Regions from separate parts of the Sporosarcina sp. G11-34 genome, predicted to be linked through region 1. Evidence: riboswitches for the same ligand, from Rfam matches in the RefSeq annotation. Region 1 holds a riboswitch; each other region holds the start of a gene.
The links. Region 1 has a riboswitch for S-adenosylmethionine ahead of KSU66_RS00155 (aliphatic sulfonate ABC transporter substrate-binding protein). Riboswitches for the same ligand answer to the same signal wherever they lie in the genome.
Positions count from the first base shown of each region.

Region 2: it holds a riboswitch for S-adenosylmethionine, as region 1 does, so the genes downstream of both, KSU66_RS02540 (carboxymuconolactone decarboxylase family protein) here and KSU66_RS00155 (aliphatic sulfonate ABC transporter substrate-binding protein) in region 1, are expected to answer to the same signal.
Region 3: it holds a riboswitch for S-adenosylmethionine, as region 1 does, so the genes downstream of both, KSU66_RS11480 (5-methyltetrahydropteroyltriglutamate--homocysteine S-methyltransferase) here and KSU66_RS00155 (aliphatic sulfonate ABC transporter substrate-binding protein) in region 1, are expected to answer to the same signal.

Region 1 covers NZ_JAHNZW010000001.1:30,802-37,852, forward strand. Annotated here, with positions in the region: gene KSU66_RS00150 (ABC transporter permease) at 1-422, opposite strand, end outside; gene KSU66_RS00155 (aliphatic sulfonate ABC transporter substrate-binding protein) at 435-1,424, opposite strand; SAM riboswitch class I at 1,589-1,702, opposite strand; gene KSU66_RS00160 (DUF6241 domain-containing protein) at 1,925-2,461, shown strand; gene KSU66_RS00165 (FAD-dependent oxidoreductase) at 2,527-4,104, opposite strand; gene KSU66_RS00170 (ABC transporter ATP-binding protein) at 4,248-4,988, opposite strand; gene KSU66_RS00175 (ABC transporter permease) at 4,990-6,621, opposite strand; gene KSU66_RS00180 (Fe(3+) ABC transporter substrate-binding protein) at 6,685-7,051, opposite strand, start outside.
Region 2 covers NZ_JAHNZW010000002.1:81,036-88,086, forward strand. Annotated here, with positions in the region: gene KSU66_RS02515 (AMP-binding protein) at 1-924, shown strand, start outside; gene KSU66_RS02520 (branched-chain amino acid ABC transporter permease) at 929-1,813, shown strand; gene KSU66_RS02525 (branched-chain amino acid ABC transporter permease) at 1,818-2,879, shown strand; gene KSU66_RS02530 (ABC transporter substrate-binding protein) at 2,962-4,176, shown strand; gene KSU66_RS02535 (ABC transporter ATP-binding protein) at 4,268-5,059, shown strand; SAM riboswitch class I at 5,362-5,486, shown strand; gene KSU66_RS02540 (carboxymuconolactone decarboxylase family protein) at 5,662-6,330, shown strand; gene KSU66_RS02545 (alpha/beta fold hydrolase) at 6,590-7,051, shown strand, end outside.
Region 3 covers NZ_JAHNZW010000007.1:84,694-91,744, forward strand. Annotated here, with positions in the region: gene KSU66_RS11470 (urease accessory protein UreD) at 64-795, shown strand; gene KSU66_RS11475 (acyl-CoA thioesterase) at 862-1,338, shown strand; SAM riboswitch class I at 1,453-1,566, shown strand; gene KSU66_RS11480 (5-methyltetrahydropteroyltriglutamate--homocysteine S-methyltransferase) at 1,686-2,798, shown strand; gene KSU66_RS11485 (immunoglobulin-like domain-containing protein) at 2,872-3,345, opposite strand; gene KSU66_RS11490 (hypothetical protein) at 3,459-4,409, shown strand; gene KSU66_RS11495 (sulfite exporter TauE/SafE family protein) at 4,559-5,293, shown strand; gene KSU66_RS11500 (hypothetical protein) at 5,423-6,193, shown strand; gene KSU66_RS11505 (GntR family transcriptional regulator) at 6,196-6,564, shown strand; gene KSU66_RS11510 (ABC transporter ATP-binding protein) at 6,557-7,051, shown strand, end outside.

The DNA.
Region 1 (7,051 bases):
CCCATCCACAATATAAATAATGGCACCCAGGCTAATGATGGGATTGATCGGAATGCTTGGATTAATGGATCAAGAAGCTCTTCAAACCATTTGAAATAGCCAACGATTGACCCCAAGACAAGTGCTGCAATCGTTCCTGCAAAAAAGCCGACAAATACACGGAATAAAGTAATCCCTATATGACCCCAAAGCACACCTTCATTTCCCATCTCGATAATTTTGCTGAATATAGTTGTAGGAGCGGGAAATACATACGTATCAATTAAATTTAAGCGAGCAGTTGCTTCCCATACGACTAATAGAATTATTGGCAATAGCCAACCTAGTGTGTATCCCCGAATCTTTTTTGCACTCACCTTAACTTTAATCGACTTTTTGGCTTTCACTTTCAAAAAATCCTTCGCTTCAGTATTGACTGTCATACGGCAACCCTCCTATTTTGAATTTAAGACCTTTTCCGCAAATTCTTCATTTATTAATTCACTTACTACTTTTTCAATATTTACATCTTTTGTTATTACTTTTTCAGAAACCAATACAGCACCTGCTTCTTCTAATGCTTGAATTTGTTTTTCACCAGGCAAAGGATCGGAAAAATCATTTCGCTCAATACTTTTTTCAGCGACTTCCAATTTCATACCTGATTCTCTAGCCAGTATTTCTGCTGCTTCAGAAGGATTTTCTTCAACCCATATTCGCGATTTCTCATACACTTCGATTACTTTTTCAACAATATCCGGATGCTCCTCAGCAAAATCTGTTCGTACATTTAGTGTTCCATAAGTATTTTTGTCATGATCTCGGTAAAATAAATTCGCTCCGGAATCAACTTCAGCACTAGCCATATGTGGATCAAGGCCTGCCCATGCATCTACCTGACCCGTTAGAAGTGCGTTCGCCCCGTCTGAATGCTGTAAGTTAACTATTTCTACATCCTTTGATGACAGTCCCACTTCTTGTAAAGAACGGAGAAGGAAAATATAAGGGTCTGTACCTAAAGTTGCAGCAACTTTCTTTCCTTTCAAATCTTCCACTGTTTTTATCGAAGAATCTTCGGTCGTTACAAGTGCAGTCCATTCAGGTTTCGAATAAATATAAACTGACTCTATTGGTGAACCATTCGATTTGGCAATCAATGCTGCGGCACCTGCCGTAGATCCAAAATCAACACTTTTAGAGTTTAAAAATTCTAGTGCCTTATTACTTCCTTGGCTAAGAACCCATTCAACTTCAATTCCTTCACTTGCAAATACCTCTTCTGCCCATCCAAATTCCTTAAGCGCCAAACTAGTTGGTGAATAGTACGCATAATCCAATACAACTTTTTCAAGCTTTTTCTTTTCTTCCCCTTTTGCTGATGAACAACCTGTGAGGATTAATGACGCACCAACCGCTACTAGAATAAATGCAATAATTTTCTTCATTGTAATCTCCCCTTTAATTGTTTTGTATTTCTAAACAGCTTCCACAATAAAAATATACTTAACCTATAAGAATACTAGGTTTATAAATATGAGGATTACCCGCTAACATAAAAGAGAACGATAAAAAGCCCCCTTCTAATAAGAAGAGGGCTTAAAGATTCCTCCTCTTATCTTCCAGATTCAATCGAATCTGTAGGATGTAGCACCTTTTCAGATATAAATACCTGTTGGTTGCCGGGCTTCATTGGGCCTATCCCCTCCGCCGCTCTTGATAAGAGTATTATTTAATTTTAAATGTGCTAGTTACTAGTAATATTATTGATTAGCAGTTATCATACAACACACCAGGTTTAATTGTCAACACCTTCTGATAATTAGGCCTATTCTTTTATTTTTCCTTAATATAGAAATTAAATATTTGATAGCAATGAATGAATCTACCAAACATAATTACTTAAATAAGTTATACTAGAATATGGGATAGGAGGTGTTTAATAATTATGAAAAAAGTTGTACTATCTTTACTAGCTATTGCCTGTTTGGTAGCCATTGTCTTTGGTAGTCAATGGCTATTAAATAAAAATAAAGAAGAAGAAATCACCACTGCAAGTGCTGAAGAAATTGCCGCGGGTAAGTCTCCTCAGTCTAAAGAAGTACCAGGTGCTCTTCCCACCCTTGATATTAATAGCAGCTCATCTCAAGATGAGGTAATAGCCGTCATGCATAAGATGACCCACCAGAAAATTATAGCCAATGATAAATGGGGGGCTCTACTTATGACTCAAGAAAATATAGTTACTGTTCATGAAATTATTGAACTAAGCAACTATCCTAATAAAAATGAACTGTTAAAAATTACTAAACGATGGATAAATGGGGATTTTACAAGTGTAGATAATGATCATAATATCATTTGGACACTTCAAGGTGGATCAATCGGAAAGGCACAAGGTATTATGACACCAGAAGAAGAAAGATGGTTTATTATTCACAATTTTGGTGAAGAGGTTGTTGAAGATTGGATGCATAATCAATAATAATTGGCTTTAACTAAACATCAAAAAAACAGCAGTAGAAGTTCACTGCTGTTGATTTTTAGACGTTAATAACCAGAGTCATCTGATGTTAAATTATCAATCATCTTGTAGTCATACTTCTGAAGTGGTTTTTCGGCTGGGCCTTCAATCACCTCACCCGTGTGTTTGAATCTAGAACCGTGACACGGACAGTCCCAAGTACGATCACCGTTATTCCATTCAACCTCACAACCTATATGTGTGCAGGTGGTATCGACAATATGAAGTTCCCCGTCGTCATCTTTATAGGCACCTTTTCTGTGCCCGTCCAACATAATAACTGCCCCTTCACCATTTTCTAAACTCTCAGGGCTTGTTTTAGGTGAATCAAGCTTTCCTTTTATTAATTGGCCAACGACATTTGCATTCTCTTTGAAGAAATTTTTCAAACTCGGATGTGCATAGAATCGGGCAGGTTTATATAATTCTTGATAATTGTTCTCTTTGCCTACTATCATATCTTTAAATAACATCGCAGCAGCGGTTCCATTGGACATTCCCCATTTTCGAAAACCTGTCGCAATTAATATATTGGGTTGTCCCGAAGTAATTTCCCCGATATAAGGAAGCTTATCCAGTGTGACTAAATCCTGTGCGGACCAGCGGTAAACAATCTCCTCAAGCCCAAATACTTCTTCTCCGAAGCTTTCCAATGCCTTATAATGTTCCATCGTTTCTATACCTTGACCAGTCTTGTGACTCTCACCGACAATTAAAACCAATTCCTCACCGTCTACTTCGACAGCGCGAAGTGAACGGTTTGGCTCATCGGCACTAATATAAATTCCACCCGGGAACTTTTTCTTGGTTTTAACAGCAAGTGCATAGGAACGGTCTGCATGCATTCTTGTAGAATAAAGACCTAGCCCCTCATAAAACGGAAAATGCGAACAAACAAGCACATGCTTAGCAGTGACTCTTGGACCCTCCTTTGTTAAAACAGTTGGATTCTCCCCAGTCTCAATATTTACCGCAACTGTATTCTCAAAAATGAGCCCTCCCTTGCCCTTGATAAGCTTGATAAGATGAACCAAGTATTTAGTCGGATGAAACTGAGCCTGCCCTTTCATTACAAGTGCTTTTTCTATGGCAATATCAAAAGGTATCGTATCCACTAGTCCCCCATCAATTCCTAGTTTCTCATAGGCCTCTGCTTCCTTTACAACCTTTTTCGCATATTCTTCTGTTGTTGCATACAAGTATGCGTCTTGATTGCTAAAATCGCAATCAATGCTTTGCTCATTCACGGTCTTTTTGATAAAGTCTAACGCTTCTTTATTTGCTTCATAATATAATCTCGCCTTACTTCTACCCAAATTATGAATAAATTCATCATATATTAAATCATGTTGGGCTGTAATTTTTGCTGTCGTATGCCCTGTTGTTCCATTCATTAATTTCCCTGCATCTAACACAGCAACCTTAAAACCTTCATTTACTAAGAGGTAGGCGGAAGTAATTCCGGCGATCCCCCCTCCTACAATTACTACATCAACATTTAAATCTTCCTCTAAACTCGGGTACTCGGGAAATTCAATACCGGTTCTCCAATAGGATTCAGTGTATTCGGGCAACTTTTCATTAGCATGATTATTATGGGTCAAAAAATATCCTCCATTCAGAACTCAGATAGTTTTAGGTTTCCCATATCACATCGACCTATACAAAATAATGGTTTTCACAACAAAAAAACCCCATCCATATTTATTGGACGAAGCTTGGTGGTCTTCTAGATTAATTAAATTGTTTAAACGCCAATTAATTCTTCGTAAGTGATTTCAATCATACCTGGAATTTCAGTAGGTGATACACCTAATAAATCACAAGGGCGTCCGATTTTCTCGATCTTGCCATCCTTAATTTTAACGATGCGGTCTGCGAGTGCATGCGCGTCGTTTTGATTATGTGTGACAAATATTGCAGTTGTTTTTGCCTTCTTCAAAATACGGCGTAGGTCGCCTCGGATTTTGACTTGCAAGTCTGTATCCAGGTTACTAAAAGGCTCATCAAGCAGGATAAGTTCGGGTTCTGGGGCAATTGCCCGTGCTAGTGCAACCCGTTGCTGCTGGCCACCACTCAATTGATGGGGATAACGCTTTTCAAAGCCTTCCAGTTCGACGAGTTCAAGCACTTCTTGCCCACGTGTCTTCTTGTCTTTCCGACTCATTTTGGAGAGCCCGAACAGTATGTTCTCTTCGACAGTCATATGTGGAAATAACGCATAATCTTGAAATACCATACCGATTCCACGTTTTTCTGGTTGCGTAAACGTCTGGTTGCAAAACATCTTTTTGTTATTCAGGCTAAAAGAACCGCTCGCAGGCATTTCTAAGCCAGCAATCAATCTTAGTATTGTACTTTTACCACTGCCACTTCGTCCAAGTATCGAAATGACTTCGCCTTTTTCCACTTCGAACGAAAAATCTTCTACCGTCTTCATAGTAGATTTAGGATACGAGAACTGTAAATTTCTAATGTCCATGAACATATCAATCCGGCTCCTCTCTGAGTAACTTATGGAATACAAAGATAGCTATAGTGCTCACACCAACAATTAGCAATGAAGCTTGCGATGCTTCCATAATTCTTTCATCACTTGCATATTGAAACGCTTTTGTTGCGAGCGTATCGTAGTTAAACGGCCGTAAAATAAGGGTTAAGGGGATTTCCTTCAGAATATCAACAAATACTAAGATAAAACCACTAATGATAGCACCCTTCATCATCGGTATATCGATTTTGAAAAATGTTCGTAGACTTCTTGATCCCAGCATGCGTGACGCGTCTCGGAAATCCGTTCCGATTTTATCGAATCCTGATTCAATTGAATTGTAACCAATTGCAAAGAACCGGATGACATATGCGGTAATTAACATAATTAAACTTACACTGAGGACAAGTGAGGATTCCGTCCCAAAGTATTGATAAACGGGATCCAATAAACCATCAAGCGTAATGAATGTCGTAATTACCGCTACCGCAATAACGGCTCCGGGGATTGAATATCCCAGAATTGTCAACTTCGGTAAAAGTTTTGCAATTTTATGGTGAACGATTCGGCTGTAATTACCGACAATCAATGAAAACACGATAATAAGAGAAGCTCCTAAACCCGCGACTATGACTGAGTTTTTCGTGTAAAGCAACACATCCTCCATCGGTACCTTTCCAAATGTAAGGATTACCCAGTCAATCAATTGAATGATTGGGATTAGGAATGCCACACTAAATATTACAAGGGTGTACAGTGTCGCAAAAAATGCCTTTCTCCCTTTTAATTTAACTAAAGGAAGCGGCCTAACTTTAGTCGTTGAGTAACTGTATTGCTTCCTACCACGTAGTAGTCGTTCTATCATTAATATAAATATTACGACACCCATGAGTGATGCTGCAAGTTTAATAGATGATTCTAAGTCGCCAAGCCCAAACCAAGTTTGGAAGATTGCTGTACTAAACGTCTGTATTCCAAAATATTTTACGACACCGTAATCGTTTAACACTTCTAATATGACTAAACTTACACCACCAATTATAGATACGCGGGAAATAGGAATGACCACTTTGAAGAATATTTCCCATGGTCCTTTCCCGAGTGTTCGCGCACTTTCAATTAGGGAAGCCGCTTGGTGGGAAAGAAAGATTCTTGTAATCATATAAACATAAGGATAAAGAAACAGTGTATATATGAAAATCGCGCCTGGGACATTCATAATATCAAAAAAAGCAGGATTCACTGAGATATCTAGATGGTTACGAAGCGTTTTTTGAATAACGCCAGTGTAATTAATAATCCCGTGATACGTATAAGCGCCGATAAATGGCGGAATCGATAATGGTAGAATAAGCGCCCACTTCATGAAGTTCCTAAGTGGAAAACTATATTGGGCAATTAACCAGGCTAGGCTGAGTCCGATTGCAATCGTGAATAACGCCGTAAAGAAAACGAGTGTTAGCGACGATTTAATATAATTAAGGAGCATGTATTCCTTTATATGCGCCCAATTTTCACTAGCTGGAGAAAAGATACCCGCTACAATCGACACGTTCGGTAAAAACAGCAAAATTATTATTACAATTGCCCCGATTGTCCACCCGTTAACATTTGCAAGACGCTTATTCATGACAAAACCCACCCTTTACCTTTTCCGCAACACCCCTATCGAAACTACGAAAGGGATCGACATTTACTTCCAGCCAACTTCGTTCAAAGTGATGATCGCTTTTGCGTTATTTTCACCAAGCACTGACAATGGTATATCCTGTTCCTTAAAGTCACCCCAAGATTTCAAGAGCTCTGATGGTTCTACTCCCGGATTTACAGGGAATTCATAATTCGCAGAAGCAAACTTCACTTGCGCTTCATCCCCTGTAAGGAATTCAAGTAATTTTAATGCGTTCTCCGCATTTTTTGAATCCTTAACGACTCCCGCACCGCTTATGTTCACATGTGCCCCAGTAGTTTCTTGGTTTGGGAAGAATACGCCAAGGCTCTCAGCTATTTTGACTTCTTCATTATCGACTGAATTTAGCATTTGACCAAAATAATAAGAG
Region 2 (7,051 bases), on a different contig from region 1:
TTCGATAAGTTGATGTATGCGTTTGGTGATTGGATTATGTTTAGCCCAATACGAGATCATTTTGGTTTGGGAAGGGTAAGAAGGGCATACATTGCCGGCGCTGCACTTGAATCCGAAACGTATTACTTTTTCCAAAGCATTGGTGTCAATGTGAAGCAGTCTTACGGAGGGACAGAACTTGCGGGTATCGCGCTCGTTCACCGTGATGAGGATATCAATATAAAAAGCGCGGGCGTACCACTTCCAAATACAGAAGTGAAAATCGGTGAAGACGGACAAATTTTAGTGAAAAACTTGGCGATATTTTCGAAGTATTTACACGAGGAAGATCGGGAGAAAGTTATCGAAGGGTGGATTTCACTAGGTGACTGCGGGCGCATAGATGACAATGGGCATGTATATATTTTAGATCGCAAAGAAGACATTGTTACGGCGTCAACCGGTGAACCTGTCTATCCAAGTATGGTGGAGAACAAATTAAGGGCCAGTCCTTATATTCAAGAAGCAATATGTTTTGGAAAGGATAGTCCTTATCTAACCGCAATTTTGAATATCGACATGAATAATGTCGGGCGATGGGCCGATAAAAAAAGAATTATTTATACGACTTATTCCGAGTTAGCCCGGGATGCGGAAGTGATTGAATTTATTGAAGAAGAAGTCGCGAAATTAATGAGCCAGCTTCCAGAAAAAGCAAGGATCAAGAAGTTCGCTATTCTTCATAAGCAATTCAATGCAAACGATGGGGAATTAACCCGAACGTTAAAAGTTAGAAGAAAGCATATTGAGGATAATTATGAATCGCTTATTGCGGGACTATATTCAGAAGCTGGAAGTGTGAATATTTTAGATGATACGAAAGAGACTCCCGAAGAAATCAATCTACAAATTATAAAACTAGTAATGAAGCAGGAGGTGGCATAAATTCATGACATTTTTCTTTCAAATGCTAATTACAGGAATCGTAGTAGGGAGTATCTACGGACTTGTTGCACTTGGGTTTGTTTTAATCTATAGGGCGAGTGATGCGCTAAACTTAGCGAATGGTGAATTAGTTATTGTAGGTGCGTACATTTGTTTAACGTTAATTACGGCTTATAACATACCGTTTATATTCGCTTTACTAATTACGCTTGTATTCAGCGCAGTTTTAGGACTTGTTATCGAAAGGCTTGTCGTACGGCCCCTCCAAAATGCGCCTGTCATTTCGGTTATCATGGCTACCATTGGGTTGTCCAGTTTGCTAGCCGGTGCGGTGCATATGGTTTGGGGTCACCAGACAAAAAAGTTTCCACAAATATTTCCAGCAACACCAATCAATATTTCAGGAGTCATTATTACACCGGTTTATCTTTGGTCCTTTGTTGTTGTTATTGCACTTCTGATTATCTTTTCACTGTTCTTTAAGTTCTCGAAAATGGGAATTGCAATGCGTGCGGTCGCCGATGATCAGCAAGCTGCGTTGTCGATGGGGATTAGTGTAAAGGCTGTCTATGCGACAACTTGGGCAATTGCTTCTGTCGTCGCTGCTGTTGGGGGAGTTTTACTCGGTAATATAAACGGGGTCAGTCCCGGAATGGCCGCTATTGGACTAACCGTATTGCCTGTCGTTATTCTTGGTGGTTTGGACAGTATACTTGGGGCAATCGTTGGTGGGTTTATCATAGGTATTTTACAAAACATGGCAGGGGGATATTTGGATCCGCTCATTGGTGGAGGGTTAAAAGATGTTGCTCCATTTATTGTCGTTTTGCTTATATTGATGGTTAAACCATATGGCTTATTCGGAAAAGGTGGAATAGAAAGGGTGTAAGTTTGTGCGAAATCCATTTGTGAACGAAAGCGGAAATTATAAAACGAGTTACATTCAAGACATGAAAATGTTTGGATCCGCAGGCGCTAAAATTAGATCAGCAATTTTAATTTTAGTCATTCTATCATTTCCATTTTTTATATCCAATTATGTTATCGGTCTACTAACCTTATGTGCAATTGCCTCGATTGGTGCGATTGGACTTAATATTTTAACAGGTTATACGGGACAAATATCAATAGGTGTGGGGGCCTTTTTAGGTGTAGGTGGTTATACAGCGGCCATATTGACGTCGACAGTAGGCTTAAGTTTTTGGTTGGCGTTGCCACTTGCGGGTCTTGTTACGGCCGTCGTTGGCGGACTATTCGGTATTCCGTCGCTGCGATTGAAAGGGTTGTACTTGGCGATTGCTACACTTGCCGCACAAGTAATCATTCTTTTTGTCATTAGTCGATGGGATAGTTTAACTGGTGGTACGGCTGGTATGGTGCTTAGTCGACCAACCGTTGGAGGTTTTTCACTATCGAGTAATACGAGTTATTTCTACCTTTGTATTATCATTCTTATATTCACAGCAATCTATGCTACAAATCTTATACGGACTCGAACTGGACGCGCGTTTTTGGCGGTACGTGATCGTGATGTAGCAGCACAAATTATGGGGATCAACTTATTTAAATATAAAATCATGGCTTTTGCAATTAGTTCATTTTTTGTTGGAATTGCAGGTGCTCTACTTGCGCATTATACGATGATTGTAAGTCCTGAGCTTTACGGAATGCATGTGTCCATCGAATATTTGGCCATGATATTAATCGGGGGATTGGGCAGTGTACTTGGTTCTATATTAGGAGCGGTCTTTATTACGCTGTTACCTGTAGCGCTAAGTATCGGGGTAGACTCTTTGACATTATTCATGCCCGATTTGTATCAAATCCTTTCTGCATTTAAAGAGTTTGTATTCGGTATTGTAATCATTTTGTTCCTAATCTTTGAGCCGGGTGGACTGGCAAATATGTGGAACAATATGAGGAGCTACTTTAAGTTATGGCCGTTTTCATATTAAATGATTGGAAAATCGAAATCGCTTACAGGAAAATGTATGTTGGTTTCTTTCCACATAAAACTAAGGGGGAAAAATTTTGAAAATGACTAAGAAAAAAATCGTAGGTTTATTCGCAGGATTCATGTTGCTACTAGGGCTTGCTGCTTGTGGTGACGAAGAAAAATCGGATGGCGGCGCTGCAGAAGATGGCGTTCGGACGGTAACAGTTGGTGGGCTTTACGATATTACGGGTGGAACTGGGGATGTAGGAACACCTTATGCTGAAGGTGAACAAGCTTTCTTCAAGCATTTAGAAGCAACAGGTGGTTTTGAAGGAATTGAGATTAAACAAATTGGAGAAGATTATGCCTATGCGATTCCTGAGGCACAAAAGATTTACCAAGCACTGCGTGATAAAAATAAAGCGTCTGCAATACTTGGTTGGGGAACAGGTGATACAGAAGCGCTACGTCAGCAAGTCGCAAACGATAAACTCCCGTATGTATCCGCTTCTTATTCAGAAAACTTGAAGGACTTGAAAGAAAGTCCATATAACTTTCTTGTAGCTGCATCTTATTCGGATCAAGGTCGCGCGATTTTGAAATGGATAAAAGATAATCACGAGGGTGGAGAGCCGACAGTAGCATTGCTTTATAATGATACAGCATTCGGACGTTCACCAATTGAAGATATTAAAGATTATGCCGCTGAAATTGGCATTGACGTTGTGGATGAGCAAGTAATTGACGTTCAAGCAACTGAAGCACAGTCTCAATTGTTAAATATGGAAAAGAAAAACCCGGACTATGCAATTATTCAACAAACATGGGGAGCAACAGCAACGATTTTACGTGACGCAAAAACACTAAATATTGATACACAATTTATTGGTTTAAACTGGGCTTCTGGTGAAGGTGTAATTGACATTGTTGGTGAAGATATTGCGGATGGGTATATGGCAATCCTTTCACATGCATTTCCTTATGAAGACTTCCCAGGAATAGCAGATATAAAAGAGTACTTGGATAAGGAAGGTAAAACGCTTGATGATATTGATCAGAAATTCATCCAAGGATGGTCTGCATCAAAAATTGTCGCAGCGGGTATCGAAGCAGCAAGCAAACTTACAGACGGTGAGATTACGGGAGAACAAATTCGTGCTGGTCTTGAATCACTTAGCGATTATGATATGGGTGGATTGGGCGCAAATGTTAGCTTCAGCGCAGACAACCATGCAGGAACAGAGCAAACACGACTTGGCGTTGTGAAAAACGGTAGGTGGGAGCAGTTAACGGATTACTTCAGCTATAAGGAGTAAGCATACGTAGATACGCTTAAGAATGATCATGGGAGTAGCAGATGATTCATTTGCTACTCTCGCTTATTTCTTTAGAAGAAGGGGGATTTCTATGCTCCACATTAAAAATATTGAAGTCGTGTATTCGCGAAACATTCTTGCGTTAAAAGGAATGTCGCTTCATGTTCCAGAAGGTAAAATTATTGCGTTGCTCGGTAGTAATGGAGCAGGCAAGTCGACAACGTTAAAAGCAATATCGGGCTTGCTTGCAGGTGAAGATGGGCAAATTACGGACGGCACGATTGAGTATGAAGGCCAGAACATTAATAATACGACGCCGGACATTATTGTCAAAAATGGGATCTTCCAAAGTATGGAAGGTAGACGTGTATTTAAAAACTTAACGGTTGAGGAAAACTTAATGGCAGGGGCTTATACACGAAAAGATCGAAAGCATTTAAAAGATGATATTGAAAAGATTTATATTTATTTCCCGAAACTAAAAGCACTTCAACACCGAAAGTCCGGATTTTTATCGGGTGGTGAGCAGCAAATGCTCGCGATTGGTCGAGGAATTATGGCCAAACCGAAGTTATTGTTATTGGATGAACCATCTTTAGGAATTGCGCCTCTCCTTGTTGAAGAAATATTTCAGAACATTAAACAGATTAATAAAGACGAAGGCACATCTATTCTAGTTGTTGAGCAGAACGCGAATGTTGCGTTGGCGATTTCCGATTACGGATATATTATGGAAAATGGTCGAGTTGCGATGCAAGGAGATGTGGATTATCTGTTGTCAAACGAAGAAGTACGCGAACATTATTTAGGTGTTGGAAAAGAAGGCGAGAAAAGCTTTAGGGAAGGTAAATCGTATAAACGACGTCAAAGGGTTGTGTGGTAGAAATAGAAAAAGTAAAACCGCCTCAGAAATGTGGCGGTTTTACTATGTAACATGCGGCACTACTGGGCAATCCCCAGTTGGATTAGGTGTAGTATTATTTTTCCACGTTCCGTCGAAGGGGCCCCTGCACGGGACAGAGAAGTGCCGCGTCTCTGTGACTCTTAGTCTACGCATCTTTGCCAAGAAATATACACTTACGATAAAGTTTTAGAAACTTATTATTAACTAGTCTTACAATTTAGACTTGATATTTAATTCTGTTGTGTTATGATAATCTTAATGCATCCTAATTGAATAGTATTTCCTTATCTAGAGTCGGGGGAGGAACTGGTCCTTAGATCCCGCGGCAACCCTTGTTTAGCTGAACGTTCAACTAAACGAAATGGTGCCAATTCCAGCAAGCTTATTTAAGCTTGAAAGATGAGGGAGAGCTTGATTTATAAAATCAGACCTCTTCCTTATCGGATGAGGTTTTTTATTATTTCAGAATGGATGCCATTCATCATAATATGTATTACGTTTTAAACCAAGTTTTTCAATTGGTTAAGTTAGTGAATTGGTATGGATGAAACAAACAAAAAAACTATATGGGGGAATACAAAATGACTACAACACAAAAAACAGATAGCCTTTATCAAAAATCGAATTTTAACCGAATCGGGGAGCTAGGTAAGCTTGCACCGGAACAGTTTTCATCTTTTATAAACTTTAATAACAAAGCTTTGGCTGAAGGGAAGTTATCTGTAAAACTAAAAGAATTGATCGCAATCGCAGTTGCACATGTGACTGGGTGCCCATATTGCATCGATGTTCATGTAACGGCTAGTAAAAAAGCAGAAGTTACAAAAGAAGAAATCGGAGAAGCGATTTTTGTTGCAACGGCGTTAAAAGCAGGTTCGGCATTTGCACACGGAGTGAATGCATTAAATTCATTCGATGGTCAAAACGATGATGAGCTTTATAAAGCATCTTACTTCAATCGAATTGGCGAATTTTCAAAACTGAATGGCGATGTTTTTAAAGCGTTTATCGACTTCGATCAACAAGCTTTGAAAGCTGGGAAATTGACTGTTAAAGAAAAAGAACTTATCGCAGTCGCAGTCGCACACGCAACAGGTTGCCCGTATTGCATCGATCTTCATACAAAAGCGGCAAAGAAAGCGGGTTCAAGTTTGGAAGAAATCGCAGAATCAATTTTCGTTGCGGTTGCACTAAAAGCAGGAGCAGCATTTGCCCATAGCGTAAATGCACTTGAGGCCTATACGGAGTAATTCATTCGGTGTAACAGATGAATAAATTAAAGCCAACCATATTTGATAATGGTTGGTTTTTTTCTTTTTAAATTGTCATAATTCCGAGCGATACATATACGTTGTTTTTTAAAATTCATGTTATAATAGTTTTGTACGGATAACATTTTATCTGTTTTGAATAATCAGTGGTATTTAGCGATTAAAAGAATAACCACTATTAAAACTCATTTATTAAAAAAATTTACACACCTATATAAAGGAACGGGGAGAATTTTATTTGTTACATTATCAAACGCATGTTTTAGGTCCTGATCATGATTGGGTCGTATTCCTTCACGGACTTGGTGGTAATTCAAACATTTGGTACAAGCAAGTAAAGGAGTTTAAAACCCATTTTAACCTTCTTTTTATAGATTTAAAAGGTCATGGTGGATCGGTGGATCATCGGCCTGAATTACTGGAGTACACAGCGGAAGTACTAACGGAAGATGTCGTTAAAGTATTGGATTTTTTATCGATTGAAAAAGCCCATTTTGCCGGGATTAGTTTAGGGTCCGTTATTTTACACGGTATGCATATTTACGCTCCGCATCGTATTAAGAGTATGATTTTAGGTGGAGCAATTATCCGGTTTACAAGGTTTGCCCGGGTGCTGCTGAAAACAGGTGATTTAATTAAAGGGCTCGTTCCTTATATGTGGCTCTATAAATTATTTGCATGGATTCTTATGCCGAAAAAA
Region 3 (7,051 bases), on a different contig from region 1:
AACCGCCCGAGACATAACGGAAGACTCGACTTAGAATTTGAACCGAGAAGGGGATATACGCGGATGCCCCATGTTTTCCAACAACCTCCGTTAAAAGCAAGTCGAGAATTGTATGAAGGCAAAGACCCGACAGCAACGGTCTACGTTATGGAGTCGTCTGGTGGAATGGTCGCTGGCGACCGGAACGATATTACGGTGAAGATTGCTCCGGATAGCAAAGTTCGTTTGACTCAGCAATCGGCGTTGAAAATCTATCCATCGCATACCGGAGACACTTGTTTTTATAAGATTGATGTGGAAATGGGGGCACGTGCCCGTCTTGAATGGATGCCCGAAGTGATTATCCCGTTTGTAGATGCAAAGTTTCAAGTGGATACGACACTTAGTGTAGCCGCCGATTCAACCATTTTATGGGGAGAAATCATTGCGCCGGGACGAGAAAAACGCGGTGAAGTTTTCGATTATGAATCGTTTCGTTCGAATTTCAAAATATTTGTTGACGACGAATTAATCGCATTCGATTCCCTTCATTTTTCACCGAAAGAAGTAGACCTAAGCGGTGTTGGTGTTCTCGAAGGTGCAATGTATGTTGGATCTGTTTGGCTCGTAGCACCGAATGTAGCTGAAGTGGATATCCGTGCAATTCAAGAAACGTTGCGAGTGGGCGATGGGTTGCAGGCAGGAATGACACGGCTTGAGGGCAATGCGATCCATTGTAGGTGGCTTGGCCGCGATCAGTGGGCGTTGCAGCAAGAAATGAAACGGGTGTATGCGTTGCTAGCAGAGATGGTTTAAAACAGGACACCTCGGTGTCCTGTTTTGTTGTTTTAATTAATTATGAAAAAGTAAGGAGCATACAAAATGAATGAAACTAGACCGATGAGTCATTCACGTACAATTCAAACGCATCTCGTATTGCCACCAGATACGAATCACTTACAAACAATTTTTGGAGGAAAAGTTCTATCGTATATTGATGAAATTGCAGCCATTACGGCGATGAAACATTCAAAGACGGCTGTCGTCACAGCGTCAATTGATTCTGTCGATTTTCTTTCATCTGCACGTGTCGGGGATGTATTGGAACTCGAAGCAATTGTAACATCGACGGGTCGTTCATCGATGGAAGTATTCGTTTCGGTTCATTCTGTGAACCTTTTAACAGGGGATACGAAATTGACAACGGAGTCATTCCTTACAATGGTTGCTATGGACGAACACAATAAATCGACTCCTGTTCCCGGAATTTATCCGGAAACAGAAAAGGAAACAAGTTTGTACGAAACAGGTCCAGAACGCCGAGCGCATCGGAAATTACGAAGCGAGATGAGACACTAAGTGATTGAACAAGGTGTAATTATTAAGTAGTATATTTGAAACATTCAATACTTTCTCTATTGACTTTTAATTTAGATGCATGTAAGGTAATGATTAACAACTGAATACGTAACTTTCTTATCCAGAGAGATGGAGGGACTGGCCCTATGATATCTCAGCAACAGACTTTTTAAGTACTGTGCTAATTCCAGAAGCTTAAGTGTCATGCTTAAGACTTGGAGATGAGAAGAGCAAATAGCGATTATGCCAAAACCTCTTCTTAACTTACAGAAGAGGTTTTTCTATTTGTTACTTTATCTGGAAAGCGAAGTTGCCTCAGAAATAAAAACAGAGAGAAGGAATTTATAATGACAAACAAAACGACTACTTTAACGAAAGCACCATTCAGAGCGGATCACGTAGGAAGTTTACTACGACCAGATAACTTGCACCAAGCACGTAAAGAATTTAAAGAAGGTACAGTGACTGCAGAACAATTACGTGAAGTGGAAACGAAGGAAATTAAACGAATTGTCGATAAGCAAATTGAAGTAGGATTAGAATTGGTCACGGACGGTGAATTCAGACGGACATGGTGGCATCTAGATTTCCTAGAGCATTTGAATGGATTTGAAGGGTTTGTACCTGAGACTGGATACGTATTTGAAGGCGTTGAAACAGAGCGGTATAACGTTCGTAACAGTGGGAAAATTTCATTTAACCCGGAGCATCCGTTCATTAAAGACTTTATCGAGTTTAACGAAATTGTTGGTGGCCGTGCGGTTGCGAAACAAACAATTCCAAGTCCGAACCAACTATTCAATATCGGTATTCGTGACGAGAATATATACCCAGACATCGAGGAATACGCAAATGACATTATTCAAGCGTATAAGGATGCGCTAAACGCATTTTACGATGCGGGAGTCCGTTACTTACAATTGGATGACGTCTATATCGCTGGACTTTCTGCTCCGGATATCCCATTCAATGACGGGGCCTGTTCAAGAGACCAACTTATTGATCTAGCACTTCGTGTCATTAACGGCGTCCTAGAAGGAAAACCGGAAGATCTAGTTGTGACAACGCACTTATGCCGCGGCAACTACCAATCGACATGGGCGTTTGAAGGAAGCTATGAACTAATTGCACCAACATTACTCGCAAAAGAAAAAGTGGATGGCTTCTTCTTGGAATATGATGATGAGCGTTCAGGAGACTTTAAACCATTGGAACATGTTCCGAATGGCGGAGCAAAAGTGATTCTTGGCGTTGTTACTTCGAAAAATGGAGAAATAGAAGACAAAGAAGCGATTAAGGCACGCATTCAAGAAGCTGCAAAACATGTACCGCATGACCAATTATGCCTAAGCCCGCAATGTGGATTCGCTTCTACACATCATGGCAATAAATTAACAGAAGAACAGCAATGGGAGAAATTGAAGTTCATCGTGGATCTTTCCAAGGAAGTTTGGGGTTAATTAAAAAAAGGAGCTATAAACCATAATGGTTTTAGCTCCTTTTTCTTATATTTGCTAGTGTGTGAAGAAGGATTCATTCCACGGTAAATGGTGCAGCCACGGAGACTTCGTGAAAGGGTTCCCCTTGTGCTAGAAATGATTTTACTAATCGGTATTCCCCGGGTAAAAGTGTTACACCAAGCTCTTCAACGGAGAACTGTTGATGAACTTTTTCACCCGCTAAAAGGATGTTGCCCGAATCTGTGAACCGTTTGTTTTTCAAAAATACCGCGTCCGAATAGGTAATCATATGCCATAAACCATCGACGCGTATTTCGATATGATAAAATGCCCCGTATCCATAATTACGAAGGCTGTCATTTTGTAAAGTCGTTCCGATTAGGGAAGGTGATGTGTCGAATGAATTCTCGTCGAGAATAAGTGTAATTCCATTCTGAGCGTAATTCATTTCTTGATCTGGGGCAGGGTCAGGCAACATTCGAACCGTTGCTTCTTTTCCACAAGCGGCAAGTATAAGTATGAACACGATGAAAAATAGACGGCTCATAAGATCACCTCTACTTTTAGTATATCGATGATTCAGACAGACGACCTTGATTTCCATCAATAATTGAAACTTAATCTGTCCAATTCCGTATAGATTAAAAAGGGGTGTTCGGAATGAGAGAAGGTATACATGCAAGACAAATGGAGCTAACGATGAAACGGACTGACCGCAATCGGGTAAAGCGTCGATTGGAAGGGGTAGAAGTTCAACTACGAGAAGCGTACAAGTTGCGTGACGAACTTCACAAACTGCTAACGAAAGAACAGCAAGATGTTGTGAAGCTTGGAAAGTTTTCTTTTATGAATAAAATAAGCGAGTGGACAGGTAAATGGGATGAAAAGATGGAAAAGGAAATCTCAGAAGCAGCGGGGGCGGAGCTTAAATTTAATGAAGCGGAAAAAAACGTCGTCGATCTTGAAGCTGAAGCAAAAAAATTTAGAGCCCAGATGCAAAACCCAGATTTCGCATATATCGAAGAGGATTGGACAGCTTTTTTGAAGGAAAAAGAGACGTGGATTCGCAGGTACGATTCAGTCGCGAACGGCACGCTTCAAAAAATTGCAGATGAGCGGGTGACACTTCGTTCGACGTTGCGTGAGATTGAAGAAGCACGGGATGCCGGCAATTTAGCAAGTCGTGCACTCGAGGCTGCGCTTGATAAGCTTGGGTCCGCAGAAGGTATGTCGGTTTGGGACACGTTCCTCGGCGGAGGGTTAATTGTGTCCGCACTTAAGTACTCTGAGATTAATAGCTCAGACGATCACGTCCACCGCGCACAGCGTGCACTTCGCCATTTTGAAGCAGAATTGATGGACGTTCAAAACATCGCGTCAGAATCATTCACTGTGAATCAAAATGACATTGTCGCATTTACAGATATCTTTTTCGATAACATCTTTTCGGATTGGATGGTTCATTCAAGGATTACTGACGCAAAAAGTAAATTGAATGCTGTCTTGCAAGATGTACGTAAAGTGCAAGAACAACTCGCTAGAAAACGTGATGAAGTAAATCATGAATTGGAACGGTTGGACATACAGCAGGCAGAGATTATTGAGTCGTGATGGATAGTCATATGGTCATGATTCGCCGATAAAGATTGATGGGGCATTCAATTCTTCCACATAAGGTATTCTTATGGACTTAATACAAAACAATCGAATATCCTAATTAGTCAAATATCCGTATACTAGAAAGAAAGGCGGTGTGCGGATTGGATTACATATTATTATATTTCATCGGGATGGCGGCGATGACGCTTGGTACGTTAGCTGGCGGCGGTGGCCTAATTACGATGCCAGCGATGCTTTTGATGGGGATTCCGATTCATTCGGCTATCGGAGCGGCGAAAATATCGAACACGGTTAGTTCGTTCACAACGTTCATCACCGTTCTTTTAAAAAAGCAGATTACGTTTAAAGAGTCATTTTGGATCATTCCGGCATCGATGGTAGGTGGATTTACAGGTGGTTTCATCGCCACACGTTTGACGGAAAGTACGATGTACACGGTCGCAATCATTTTACTTATATTTGCTTTCTTTACATCATTTCTTTCAAAATCCGACTTCACTGGTACGGAAAATCTTCGTCCGACGAAAGTTGCTGTTCCGGGATTAGTTGGAGTTGGAATGTATGATGGCATGTTTGGACCCGGCCAAGGTACACTTCTTCTTTATTTGTTTAATCACTTACGTATCTCGTATATGCGGGCGATTGGTTTTGTTCGTCTTGCTACATTTTCAAGCGGATTTGGGGCGGCGATCAGTTATATTGCCATGGGGAAAATCATTTGGCCAATTGTATTTGCACTTATGGCTGGTTCCATATCCGGTGCGCAAATCGGGGTCCGCCTCGCTGAAAAATTGAATCCGAAGCATGTTAAAACCTTACTGCGTGTAGTGACGATTACGTTGATTGTTCAACTCATTATTAATCAGTTTATTTGACGAAATGCCCCTTTCTTTCATGGAAGGGGTGTTTTTATATGGAAAAGTAATTCTAATAGTCTCTTTACAACACACTCACGTATAGTGTACTATGTAACTAATACACCGGAGTAGAAAGGAGATGGACTAATGAAACAATGGAATGGGTTATTGAAAAAAGAGTGGGTATCTATGAAGGGGTGGCTTTACGGTACGGTCGGAGCTTCAATACTATTTGTCTTGATAATTCCTTTTGTCGTATCGATGTTTGTAAAGGGAGTCTTTGACGTTTTGCTATTCGCTCTTATCCCGAGTTGGATATTGTTCAGCTTAATTCTTCCTGTTATCGTTTTATTGAATTCATTGAAGAAAGAGACAGGGCGTCTCGATATTTGGTTGCATTCCCCAGTATCAATTTTTAAATTATTTGGCGTAAAAGCCATTTTTGCAGGATTTGTCGGGGCTGTGAATTTGTTCTTTGCTACGTTTGTAGGTTCAATTCAATTAAGTAATTCTAATTTGGATATAGATTTTGCATTTAGTGGGGCGGGCGTTGTGTTTATTTTTGTGTTATTCCTAGTGTCTCTGATGGCTATGTGCATAGGTCTATTTGCTAGAGTGCTTTACCTTGTAATCGAACCGTCTGTGAAGGTGTTTGCAATCCCAATCCTAGTTGGTTTCTTCTTTGTCGTATCCTGGATATTCCAAAGAATCGAAGGGACGATGATTTACGAAAAAATAACTACTTTTGGTCCAATTAGGAGCGTATCAAAGAATGGCTTTTCTATTGAAAAGGAACAATTCTTTTTTGAAGCGAATGAAACGATTTTTCATACAGGCGATCTTCTGGTGAATGTCTTGTTTACGATTCTTTTATTTGTAACTTCGGCAGTTTTATTTGAGAAGAAAGTGAGGTTCTGACGATGGGCATAGATTTTCTTCCAGACAAACCAATTTACCAGCAGCTCATCGAACGGATTACGGGGGATATCATCCGGGGTACATTGCAACCGGGAGAAAAGCTGCCGTCTGTCCGTGAATATGCGGTTGAAGTTGGGGTTAACGCAAATACGATGCAGCGCGTCTATAAGGAGTTGGAGCAAATGGAAATTACTGAAACGAAGAGGGGTCAGGGGTCTTTCGTGACGGAAGATGTAAAGAAAATTGCCGCGCTCCGGGGAGAAGTGAAAAACCAACTTGTGACATCATTCATTCAAAGTGTGGAAGCACTTGGCTTCACGACCGATGAAATGGTACATGATTTACAGAAACGGGGTGGGGGAAATGATTGAGTTACTAAATGTATCGAAAAAGTATAGGGGTAAGAAAGCGTTAGTGGATTTGACACTGGCGATTCCAAAGGGCAAAATAATTGGTCTAGTTGGGGAGAACGGTAGTGGTAAAACGACGCTTTTAAAATTAACGGCAGGGCTATTGACTCCGGATTTGGGAAAAGCAACGTATGGCGGTCAACCAATTACGCGTAAAATTGCGACGGATATTGCATATATGCCCGATGCCGATTTGTTCTATCCGTATTTCACCGTGAATCAGCTGTTTGATTTTTACGATTCGCAGTTTGTTGATTTCGATTTGATTAAAGCAAAAGAGATTGCCCAGTTTTTAAACATTTCCTTGGATTCAAAAATAAAAGGCTTATCAAAAGGAAACCGTGGTCGGGTAAAAATTGCGGTGACGCTCGGACGAGAAGCAAGCTATTATTTACTCGATGAACCGTTCTCGGGACTGGATCCAATGGTGCGCGATGATATTGCAAAA